DNA from 2 places in the Bradyrhizobium sp. WBAH42 genome. Region 2 is predicted to be linked to the other one. Evidence: riboswitches for the same ligand, from Rfam matches in the RefSeq annotation. Region 2 holds a riboswitch; the other holds the start of a gene.
What was found. A riboswitch is a leader RNA that binds a small molecule or an ion and turns the genes downstream of it on or off. The one in region 2 is predicted to bind cobalamin.
Positions count from the first base shown of each region.

Region 1: another riboswitch for cobalamin. It lies ahead of DCG74_RS18580 (energy-coupling factor ABC transporter permease); the one in region 2 lies ahead of metE (5-methyltetrahydropteroyltriglutamate--homocysteine S-methyltransferase).

Region 1 is NZ_CP036533.1:4,007,466-4,013,146, forward strand. Features, by position in the region: gene cobM (precorrin-4 C(11)-methyltransferase) at 1-262, shown strand, start outside; gene DCG74_RS18570 (cobyrinate a,c-diamide synthase) at 262-1,572, shown strand; gene cobA (uroporphyrinogen-III C-methyltransferase) at 1,569-2,300, shown strand; cobalamin riboswitch at 2,346-2,565, shown strand; gene DCG74_RS18580 (energy-coupling factor ABC transporter permease) at 2,602-3,279, shown strand; gene cobF (precorrin-6A synthase (deacetylating)) at 3,319-4,068, shown strand; gene cobT (nicotinate-nucleotide--dimethylbenzimidazole phosphoribosyltransferase) at 4,079-5,131, shown strand; gene DCG74_RS18595 (histidine phosphatase family protein) at 5,124-5,681, opposite strand, start outside.
Region 2 is NZ_CP036533.1:8,052,325-8,058,005, reverse strand. Features, by position in the region: gene metE (5-methyltetrahydropteroyltriglutamate--homocysteine S-methyltransferase) at 1-2,334, opposite strand, end outside; cobalamin riboswitch at 2,435-2,638, opposite strand; gene DCG74_RS37700 (nodulate formation efficiency C protein) at 3,322-4,044, shown strand.

The sequences.
Region 1 (5,681 bases), 4.0 Mb from region 2:
CGTCGAGCTGACGCCGCATTACGGCGCGGATTGCCCGGTCGCGATCGTCTGGCGCGCGAGCTGGCCGGAGCAGCGCATCGTGCGCGCGACGCTGGCAACGCTCGATGCGGCCGTGGGTGGCGAGATGGAGCGCACGGCGTTGATCCTGGTCGGCAAGACGCTTGGCGCGGCCGATTTCGACGAGAGCCGTCTCTACGCCGCCGATTACGACCGTCGCTACCGGCCCGTCGGTGCCGAGCCGCGCTTTCCGGAGGCGTCGTGATGCCTGCGAGCCTCGTCATCTCCGCGCCGGCCTCCGGCGTCGGCAAGACCACGCTGACGCTGGCACTCGCCCGCGCCTGGCGCCATCGCGGCCTGAACGTGCAGTGCTTCAAGAGCGGGCCCGATTACATCGATCCCGCCTTCCACACCGCGGCCACGGGACGCGCCTCGGTCAACGTCGACAGCTGGGCGATGGATCGCGGCACTATCGCGCATCTCGTCAGCCGTGGTGCCGAAGCCGATGTCGTGCTCGCCGAGGGATCGATGGGCCTGTTCGACGGTGTCGCTGCGCGCGGTGTCTCCGGCACCGGAGCGACCGCTGACATTGCGGAGATGCTGGGCTGGCCGGTGGTTCTTGTGATCGATCCCTCCGGCCAGGCGCAGACCGCGGCAGCGATCGCCACAGGCCTTCGCGATTACCGCGCCGGCGTGCGCCTCGCGGGCGTCGTGCTCAACCGCGTCGCCAGCCCGCGCCACGAGGATCTGGTGCGGCGCGCGCTGAACGAGGCCGGCATCACCGTGTTCGGCGCGCTGCCGCGCCATGCCGAGATCAGCCTGCCGAAGCGGCATCTCGGCCTCGTGCAGGCCGAGGAGCAGGCCGAGATCGGCAAGCTGATCGACGAGGCCGCGCGCTTCGTTGCCGAGCACGTCGATCTCGATGCGGTGTTGCAATCGGCAGGCAAATGGTCGCCGCAAGCTGCGGCGAACGACATGAACGTAACGCCGCCCGGGCAGCGCATCGCGCTGGCCCGCGATGCGGCATTCTCCTTCGTCTATCCGCATATGCTGGAAGCTTGGCGCGCGGCGGGCGCGGAGATCGTGCCGTTCTCGCCGCTGGCCGACGAAGCGCCCGATGCGAGCGCCGACGTGTGCTGGCTGCCGGGCGGCTATCCCGAGCTGCATGCCGGAACGATCGCGGCCAATGCGCGCTTTCGCAGCTCCTTGCGCGCTTTCGCCGAGACACGGCCCGTGCATGGCGAATGCGGAGGCTATATGGTGCTGGGCGCAGGCCTCACCGACGCTGACGGTATCAGCCATGAGATGGCGGGACTGCTCGGCCTGGAGACCAGCTTTGCCAAGCGCCGCATGCATCTCGGCTATCGTCTTGCCGAACTCGCCGCGCCGATGCCGGGGCATCGGCCGGGCGCGCGCTTGCGCGGCCACGAATTCCACTATTCGACCATCCTCGCCCAACCCGATACGCCACTGGCCGTCGTGCACGACGCCACCGGCGCGGTCATCGCCGAGACCGGCTCGCGCCGTGGCCATGCCACGGGCACGTTCTTCCATCTGATCGCGGAGGATCGGTGAGCGGTTTTGTCTCTTTCGTCTCCGCCGGCCCCGGCGACCCCGAGCTCCTCACGGTGAAGGGCGCCGCGCGGCTGCGCGAGGCCGATGTCGTGCTCTATGACGACCTTGCCTCCGGCGCGATCCTCGATCTCGCCCGGCCCGGTGCCAATCTCGTCGCGGTGGGGAAGCGGGCCGGGCGTCCTTCGACCAAGCAGCACCACGTCAACCGTCTCCTGGTCGACTACGCCGCAACCGGCGCGCGCGTGGTGCGCCTCAAGTCCGGCGATGCCGGCATTTTCGGTCGGCTCGAGGAGGAGCTGGAAACACTGCGCGAAGCCGGCATCGGCTACGAGATCGTTCCCGGCGTCACATCCGCCTGTGTCGCCGCCGCCGAGGCCGGCATTCCCTTGACCCGGCGGCATACCTCCCGCCGGGTGCAGTTCATCACCGGTGCTGATGTCACCGGCGAGTTGCCGCCCAATTTGAATTGGGCCGCGCTGGCCGATCCCGAGGCCACGACCGTGGTCTATATGGGCCGGCGCACCTTTCCGGCGCTTGCCGCAAAATTGATCGCGCACGGTCTCGCCCCCAGCACCCCGGCGCTGTTCGCCGAATCTCTCGGGCGTCCCGACGAACGGCTGGTCCGTACCACGATTGCCGAGCTTGCCGAGCAGCTTGGCCGCGGCGGCGCCGCTTCCACCGCCGCCGTGATCCTGTTCGGCGCGCTGGCGGGAGAATATCCGGCATGACGGCTCCGGCAGCGGTTCGCCCCTTGACGCCCGCAATGCGAAAGGGGCACACAAGAGCGGCATGGTGCTCGACGCGGCGCAAAGCGCCGGAGCATAATCGGGAATGGGAATGGGCGGACCCAGTTGCGGCGCCCAAAACCCCAGCCGCCCCCGCGACTGTAAGCGGTGAGGGGCTCCGAACCGCCACTGGACCGCAAGGTCCGGGAAGGCCGGAGAACCCAGTGAACCGCGAGCCAGGAGACCGGCCGTGCACGTATTGAGGCCAAGGCCGTCGGGTGTGACGGCAGGAAGGAATTGAGCCATGCATATCGAACCCGGCGTCGTGACGGGCGCCAAGCTCGTGTTGAGTTACGCAACCGGCATCGCCGCAGGCGGCGTTGCCTTGAAGCTCGCGGTCGAGACCGTGCGCGAGCAGGGCATCGGCTCGCTTGCGTTGCGCACCCTCGCGACCACCGCGGCCGTCTTCACCTTCTTCGAGATCCTGCCGCATTTCCCGGTCGGCGTCTCCGAGGTGCACTTCATTCTCGGCTCGACACTGTTCCTGCTATTCGGCGCGGCTCCCGCGGCGTTCGGCCTTGCGCTCGGCCTGCTGCTCCAGGGCGTTTTCTTCGAGCCGGCCGACCTGCCGCAATATGGCATGAATGTCACGACGCTGCTGGTGCCGCTGTTCGCGATCCAGGCAATCGCTGCCCGGATCATTTCGCGCAACACCGCCTATGTCGATCTCAAATATCGTCAGGCGCTGGCGCTCTCGACGACCTACCAGGCCGGCGTGATCGCCTGGGTGGCGTTCTGGGCGCTCTATGGCTCCGGCTTTGCCATGAGCAACCTCGCCAGCATCGCGACCTTCGCGGCGTCCTATGCACTGGTCATCGTGATCGAGCCGCTCGCCGATCTCGCCGTGCTGGCGCTGGCGAAGTCTCTGCGTGGTGTCACCGCGCCTGGCCTCGTCACGCCTCGCCTGCACAACGCGGCTTAAGAGACAAGGGGCGGCCGTCATGGTCGCCCCGTACGCCCGATGCTCACGCTCTCTCTGATAGGCATCGGTTGCGGCGATCCCGAGCAGCTCACGCGCGCCGCGACCCGCGCCATCAACGCGGCCGATCTCGTCCTGATCCCGCGCAAGGGGAGCGCGAAGTCTGATCTCGCCGATCTCAGGCGGACGATCTGCACTGACGTGCTCACCAACAAGGCGACGCGCATCGCCGAATTCGATCTTCCCGTGCGCGACGCGACCGAGGCCGACTATCGCAAGGGCGTCGACGATTGGCACGATGCCGTTGCCGCCACGTGGTCGCGGACCATTGCAAGCCATCTCGGCGGTGACGGCAAGGTCGCGCTGCTGATCTGGGGCGACCCGTCGCTCTACGATTCCTCGCTGCGCATTGCGCGGCGATTGAATCCATCGCCGACAATCGAGGTCGTGCCGGGCATCACCTCGATCCAGGCACTGTGCGCGGCGCATGCGCTGCCGCTCAACGACATCGGCGAGCCGTTCCTGGTCACGACGGGGCGGCGCTTGCGCGAAGGCGGCTGGCCGGCGGGTGTCGATACAGTCGTGGTGATGCTCGACGGCGGCACGGCGTTCCAGTCGCTCGATCCGGCTGGGCTTCACATCTGGTGGGGTGCCTATCTCGGCATGCCCGATCAGATCCTCATGTCCGGTGCGCTCACCGACGTGGGTTCGCGCATTGCCGCCGCGAGGCAGGACGCACGTGAGCGGCACGGCTGGATCATGGACAGCTACATTCTCAAACGCAGGCGTTGAGCGAGGCAGCATGCTTCCCGAATGGGTCACCCAGAACTGCCCCGAAATCTCCGCGGTCCATCGCGAGGCGGCCATTGCGCGGCAGGCGCAATTGACGAAGCCGACCGGCGCGCTCGGCCGGCTGGAGCAGCTCGCGATCGAGCTCGCAGGCCTGCAGGCCACCGAGCAGCCGCGCGCCGCGCTGGTGCCGATCATCATCTTCGCGGGCGACCACGGCATCGTCGCACAGGGCGTGTCGGCCTATCCGCAAGCCGTCACCATCGCGATGATGGCGAATTTTGCCTCTGGAGGCGCCGCGATCTCGGTGCTGGCGCGCGAGCTGGGTTCGAGCCTCGAGGTGGTCGACGCCGGCACGCTGTCCGAGGTGCAGATGGCCGGAATCGTCACCGACAAGCCGCGCAGCGGCACGCGCGATTTCAGCGTCGAGGCCGCGCTCACCCCGGCGGAATTGGTCTTCGCCTTTGAGGCCGGCCAGCGCGCGGTGGCGCGCGCCGAGGCCGGCCGGCCTGATCTCTTGATCTTTGGCGAGATGGGGATCGGCAACACCACGACGTCAGCTGCGATTGCTGCGAGCCTGCTCGGTGTGAGCGCCGAAGAGATCGCCGGCAGCGGCACCGGCGTCGATGCGGCCGGCCGCGTACACAAGGCGCGGGTGATCGATGCGGCGATCGTACGCCATCGCGTCGCCGGAGCCTCGGTCGAGACAATCCTGTGCGCGGTCGGCGGCCTCGAAATCGCGGCGATCTCGGGCGCGATCATTGCGGCCGCGCAACGCCGCATTCCCGTGTTGATCGACGGCTTCATCGTCTCGGTGGCGGCGCTGGCGGCGGCGCGCCTCAATCCCTCCTGCCAGCCGTTCCTGTTGCCCTCGCATCAATCGGCGGAGCAGGGACATCGGCTGGTGTTGCGCGCGCTGAACGTGCAGCCGCTGATCAGCCTCGATCTCAGGCTCGGCGAGGGATCGGGCGCCGCCATTGCGCTGCCGCTGGTGCGCTCGGCCTGCGCACTTCACAACGGCATGGCGACCTTTGCGCAGGCCAATGTGCCGGACCGGTCTAGCTGATCCGCTGATTGACCGAGACGACGCGCCAGCCGCTGGCGAGCCGGTCGATCCGGGTCAGCGACAACGGATCGATCACGAAGCGCAACGCCGCTTCCGGTGCGAGATCGAGCGCGATGCAGAGCGCGGCGCGAATGGTGCCGGAATGGACGACCAGCGCCGCGGAGCCTGCGCCGATCCGCGACAGGCCGAGGCGGACGCGGGCGACCTGATCCGCAAAGCTTTCGCCCTTCGGCGGCCGTCCGCGCGCCGGATCGCGCCAGAACTGCGCGTAGATCTCGCCGCCGGTCGCGGCGAGTTCGTCATGCCGATGGCCGATCCAATCGCCGAAATCCTGCTCGCGGAATTCGCTGACCAGCTCCGGTTCCAGCCCCAGCGCGCGCGCCGTCTCGACCGTGCGCCGCGATGGGCTGGCATAGCTTGCGACATCCGCGGGCAAGCGCTGCTTGAGAGCCGCCAACGCCGCGCAATCGCCGAGATCGGCCGGCGCATCGGCTGCATGGATCGTCCCGGCTACGCCCGCGACAACCGCGTGCCGTATCAACCAGAGGAA
Region 2 (5,681 bases):
CGGGGACGATGCAGCGCGCAGTTCGCGGGCGGCAGCGACCATGTTGGTTATCGCAGGCCGCACCTCCTCCCATTTGCGCGTTTTTAAGCCGCAGTCCGGATTGACCCAGAGCTGTGATTCTTGCAAACGCGTCCGAGCCAGCACCATCAGCTCCTTCATTTCGCTCACCTCGGGAACGCGTGGAGAGTGGATGTCGTACACGCCAGGTCCGATTTGATTTGGGTATTCGTACTTGCTGAATGCGCCCAGTAGTTCCATTTTCGATCGCGACGTCTCGATCGAAATGACATCCGCATCCATTGCAGCGATCGCACCGATGATGTCGTTGAACTCGGAGTAGCACATATGTGTATGGATTTGCGTCTGATCGGTAACGCCTGATGAGCAGATGCGGAAGCACTCTCCGGCCCAATCGAGATAGGCCTTCCACTCCGATCGGCGCAAGGGCAATCCTTCGCGAAGTGCAGCTTCGTCGATCTGTATCATGCCCGCACCGGCATTCTCGAGGTCGCGCACTTCGTCGCGGATCGCAAGCGCAAGCTGACGGCAGACCTCGCTCCTAGGAATATCATCGCGAACAAACGACCAGTTCAGGATCGTCACCGGTCCGGTCAACATCGCCTTCATTGGCTTGCTAGTTAGTGATTGCGCGTAACGCCACCAGTCCACAGTGATCGGCTTCGACCGCACTACATCGCCAAACAGGATCGGGGGCCGGACGCAGCGCGAACCATAAGACTGTACCCATCCCTTCCTGGTAAATAGGAAGCCGGCGAGTTGCTCGCCAAAGTACTGCACCATGTCATTGCGCTCAAACTCGCCGTGCACGAGGACGTCAAGACCGATGTCCTCCTGCCAACGTACGGCGCGGGCTATCTCCTCCTTGATGAACCTATCGTATTGCTCGTCGCTCAGCGCGCCTCGCGCATGCGCCGCCCGAGCATTTCTGACTTCTGTGGTCTGAGGAAACGATCCGATCGTGGTGGTGGGAAAAGCTGGTAGTCCAAAGCGTGCCCTTTGGATCTCGGAACGACGTGCAAACGGACTTGCGCGCCGGCGCATCGTCTGGTCGATTGCGCTCATCCGGGCAGCGACATTGGCATCATGGATCTTCGGCGAAGTCCGGCGGGCAGTCGCAGCGCATTCCGAATCGGCAAGAGCGAGCCCGACATTTTGGTCGCCAGCGAGTGCTCGCGCCAGGATCGCAAGCTCACGCATCTTCTGAACAGAGAAAGCAAGCCAGCTCTTGACGTCGGACGTGAGCCCGGTCTCGAGTTCAACATCGACCGGCACATGAAGCAGCGAGCAGGATGGAGCGAGCTGTACACGGTGCTTGCCGAGCTTCGCAATCGCGGGCTCCAACCGCCGACGGAGCGACGACAGGTTCGATCGCCACACATTCCGGCCGTCGATGACACCGAGCGACGTGACGAGATCTCTTCGACCGACAGCAATGATCTGATCCAACAACTCTGGCGCTCGAACCAGGTCAACGTGCAGACCCGAGACTGGGAGCCTCAAGGCGGTATCCAAATTGTCGCCTAGGCCGCCGAAATAGCTGGCAACCATGATCTTGATAGCCGGTCCCTCTTTTGCGAAACGGTTATAAGCATGTAGCAGTGCTTTTGGTACCGCTTCGTTCAGATCAAGGACCAGGCAGGGCTCGTCAAACTGAACCCAACTTGCCCCTCGTTCGGCCAATTCATGCAGAACCTCAATATAGATCGGCATCAAATCATCTAGTAGGGATAGGGGCTGGAACGCGCCATCGGCACTCTTGCCGAGTTTTAGGAATGTGACGGGCCCGATCAGGACAGGGCGGGTCTGAAAGCCGAGAGCCTTTGCTTCCTCATACTCTTCGATGGGTTTGCGAGAGCAAAGTCTGAACGCCTGTCCCTTGTAAAACTCGGGAACCATGTAGTGGTAGTTGGTATCAAACCACTTAGTCATTTCCTGCGCGGGTGCGCCAGACCCCCGCTGGCGGAGACCGCAACTCGTATCCTGGTCGTCGCATTGTGATCCGCGAGCCATGGCGAAGTACGTCTTGAGGGAAACGTAGTCTCCTTTCGAGGCGTAGATCTCCGGGATAGCACCAACCATGACACTTGTATCGAGCACCTGATCATACAGCGAGAAGTCATTCGACGGAATGATCGTGACGCCGAGAGATTTCTGACGAGCCCAGTTCGCTGCGCGCAGCCCGGATGCGTCCTCGAGCAATTGCTGTTCGCTGATCTTTCCCGCCCAGTAGCTTTCGAGAGCGAATTTGAGCTCACGCCTTGGACCGATGCGTGGCGTCCCGAGCGTAGCAACCGGAAGAGAGAGAAGAGACATAGTGTTAACCCCTGTTGGGGACAAAGGCCATGGCGGACGCAGGCAGAGGAAGTCGCGCATGCGACGGCTGCTTGGCGCACCACCGAGACACCCCGCCCGTGGACCAATACATCGTCGGGGCAGGTCTCCTGGCTTGCTGGTCATCGCTGCTGTCCGGCCTTCCCGAAGCCGTGCTGGCTTCAGTGACATCGTTGGACAGTAGCTCGCCGCTCACAGTTGCGGGGGCAGCGCCGGCATTTGCACCGGCTTCCCTCTTAGCTCCGGATCAAGTGGGATTCGGAGAACCTCGACGACTTGGATTATCGACAGGAGGACTCTTCCGTCAACCTCTCAGATCATGTGCCAAGCTAATCTGCGACATCTAGGCGAATAACCGTGCCTTTCTATGAGCAGCGCAATCTAGCAACATACGGGACGAGCAGGTTGATTTGCGTGCTAACCAGACTTCAAAGTTCATCGATTAAGCCGGCTTCCTGTCGCCAGCCATCATGTAGGCCGCACGCCGACGCCAACGATCGCGTACCAGACGGTTCAATGACGGCAAACGCACTTGAAAGGATCCACAAACTGCGGCCGATACACTGAATGGAAACATCGAAGCGTGCGCAGGTTGGAAAGTCGACAAGAGGGACATAAAACCCGTGCAACTCTCCGCCCTCTCCCTGGCACAAAGAATGCAAGCCGCTCGACATACCCAGTCTCTCTTGCTGGGTATGTCCAGCTCAGCCAATTGAAGCTGTCGCGGGCTAGGGAAGTTAGCGGCGCGTGACATAGAGGGGAGCGGCTGCCCGCGCGGGATAGCCACGGGTGCCCCGTCGCCTCTCCGTAAACTTCTTGCGCCCGCTCATAGCAGCTTCAAGGTTGCCCGCTTTGAAAGATGTACGGATGAAACGCGATAGGCCGAGAGTTATGAAGAGAATGTCGGGAAGACCCGCGCTATGGCTTGCCCTGGGCGGACTTCTAATGTGCCTAGCCTGGCCGGCTGCCATGAGCAACACCATTGGCGCCAGCGACAACCCACTTGTCGAAAGACTCAAGTCAACGTGGCGAGCGCAAGATGGTGAGACGATAGAACAAATCCTCTCCAATGTCTCGAAGGTGGCACAGTTCGTCCCTCAGATGTGGGGGGTCGTTGAACTTGGCGAAAACGACTATGTTTTCGTTTCGTGGACCCGGCACCGAAACAACAAATCAGACGAACAGTACGCTATCACCTGGAAAGTCGCGCTCGACGGTACGATTGAGCTTGCGTCAACCTATGCGAAGCCGATGGAATTGGGCTGGCGTGCCCTAGCGCTCTCGTTGATCGCCAAAGAAGTCGCAGATGGTGAAAGGGACGCAAACCTTAGCTTTCTGCATGATCCAAGTAACTTCAACTTTGTGACTACGCCGCAAGGCCGGCTCGGCGATCTTCTGCGGCAGGGCCGATGCACTATCATTGAACCTGTTGGGGTAGACTACTTACCCAAGCAGAATGACAAGCCGAACGAGAAAGGCGATCTATGGCGCATTCTGCTCTTGGTGAATTGCGATATCCAAGGACCACGTTATTTTACACACAACGGGGTCATCACTTTCGAGAAGAGCGAAGGCCAAGATTGGGAGCCACAATCCTCTTTTGCCAAGCGCATCGCGAAATTTCCTCCGGGCTCCTGGTTTCAACGGACCGAGCCAAAGGAAGAGGAAGACTTAGGGGACCGAAGGCCTTAGTAGACGGCCGGGCAGAGCAACATCGCACCGCAGCTGCCGTACGGTCGAAAGCCTCGTACCAACTGCAAGACATACCCGCTCCGCAGTTGCGTTGCTTACGGCTCCGCAATAGTCCGGCTGCCCTTCTCGCAGCAGTTCGGCCTGCCCTACGAAAGGTCAAGCAGCATGATACTTTTCCGCCAGGTGTCGAGCTCAGCGGCGCGTACTAGTTTGCGACTGGTTTGCCCGCCTGCACTCCACCCAGTGAGAGCAACCAGGTTGCGGGGGACTAGCTCTCCTGCATTCTTCGCTAGAGCGCTTGGGGATGCGTCCGACCCGAGCCGATGAGGCGTGCGCTCCGCACATCGCGTAGCTGCGTGACATACGCAGGAGCGTGAACGTAGCGACGCCCGGCACTAGGGACCGACGCTGAAACGAAACGGGCTAGGAAGTTACACTGGTAGCAAGCCCGGCACACCCGCTGAGCGCCTACTCACCGCAGGGCGAAAGCTCCGGAGATGTACAGAATGTCGAGCGCCAAACTGACTCGGCCTAGATTTCCTCGCGCTCATTCGTCTGCACGTCATAGACCCGGATCGTAAGCTTGGGAAACCGCTTCTTTAATTCTGCTCCACCTGCCGTGGCACCGTCTTTGGTTGCGAATTCGGCTCTGAGTTGGCCATCTACTTCAAGCGCGTAAGATGAGACTGTTACTTCCCGAACGACTGCCACCATGTCATTCCCATTATGTAGTGAGGTACTTAAGAATGATGTGTAGCTTGAGTCGGCTAACCGCACCAGAGCTATTCGCCACGAGTGCGCGATGGGCAATCGCGTATCGTGGACTGTATCCTCACACTGAATTGCATCAGGATGGCGCTCGCGATTGTCCGAACACGTGGGCAGCTTGCGCACGTCCGGAGCGCACACGGCAAAGCGCGGCTCCATATCGCAACCGTTCCAAGTCCTGGAGCAAACGGGCGCTGATGCCGGCCTTCCTGGGTAGGCCACTCGAGATCGTGGGGAACCGTCACGACCGAAGAGCGGCCGCCCGTAGCGCCGACGAGTCATAAACAATTCAGTTCTTGTAAAAGCGTATGGGCGGTAGCAGCAACGACCTACGGTGCAGCGCGGAGGACCAAATGCCACAATGCGATTGATAGCAACGATCATCTGGCTCGGTGTAAGAAGGCGTCGGATTTCCGCGCTTTGCTCGAACAAGAACGCTTGATTTACGCAGCGAGCATCGAGGCTGAACTCCGCCACGTAATTGTCTACACGGACAGAGCGAGCCAGACCAGATCATTTTGCAGATCTTTGTCGTGACAATACTTTGGGGCGAACTCGTCGTGCTCGTCGGCACGGTCTAGTTTGCCAATAGGAGTCGTAAGTAACAATAGCAAGGTTGCTCGTCCACCCCCAACGCCGCCGCGAGCGCCGACGCTTCATTAGTCGCTCACTTTTTGCAAAGGGTGCGCACAGCGTTTCGAGGCTCCGGGTTTGTCCAGCGCCGCGAGTACGGCGCAAAGCCGACGAGACTCTCCTCCCAGGTTCAGAGGGTCACAGTACGCTCCCAGTGAGAAGAACCGCCGATGCTCGAGTGATACCGCCGCACGCACCAGAAGAAATCTCTTGATCCTTACGCAGCGTCAGGTCGT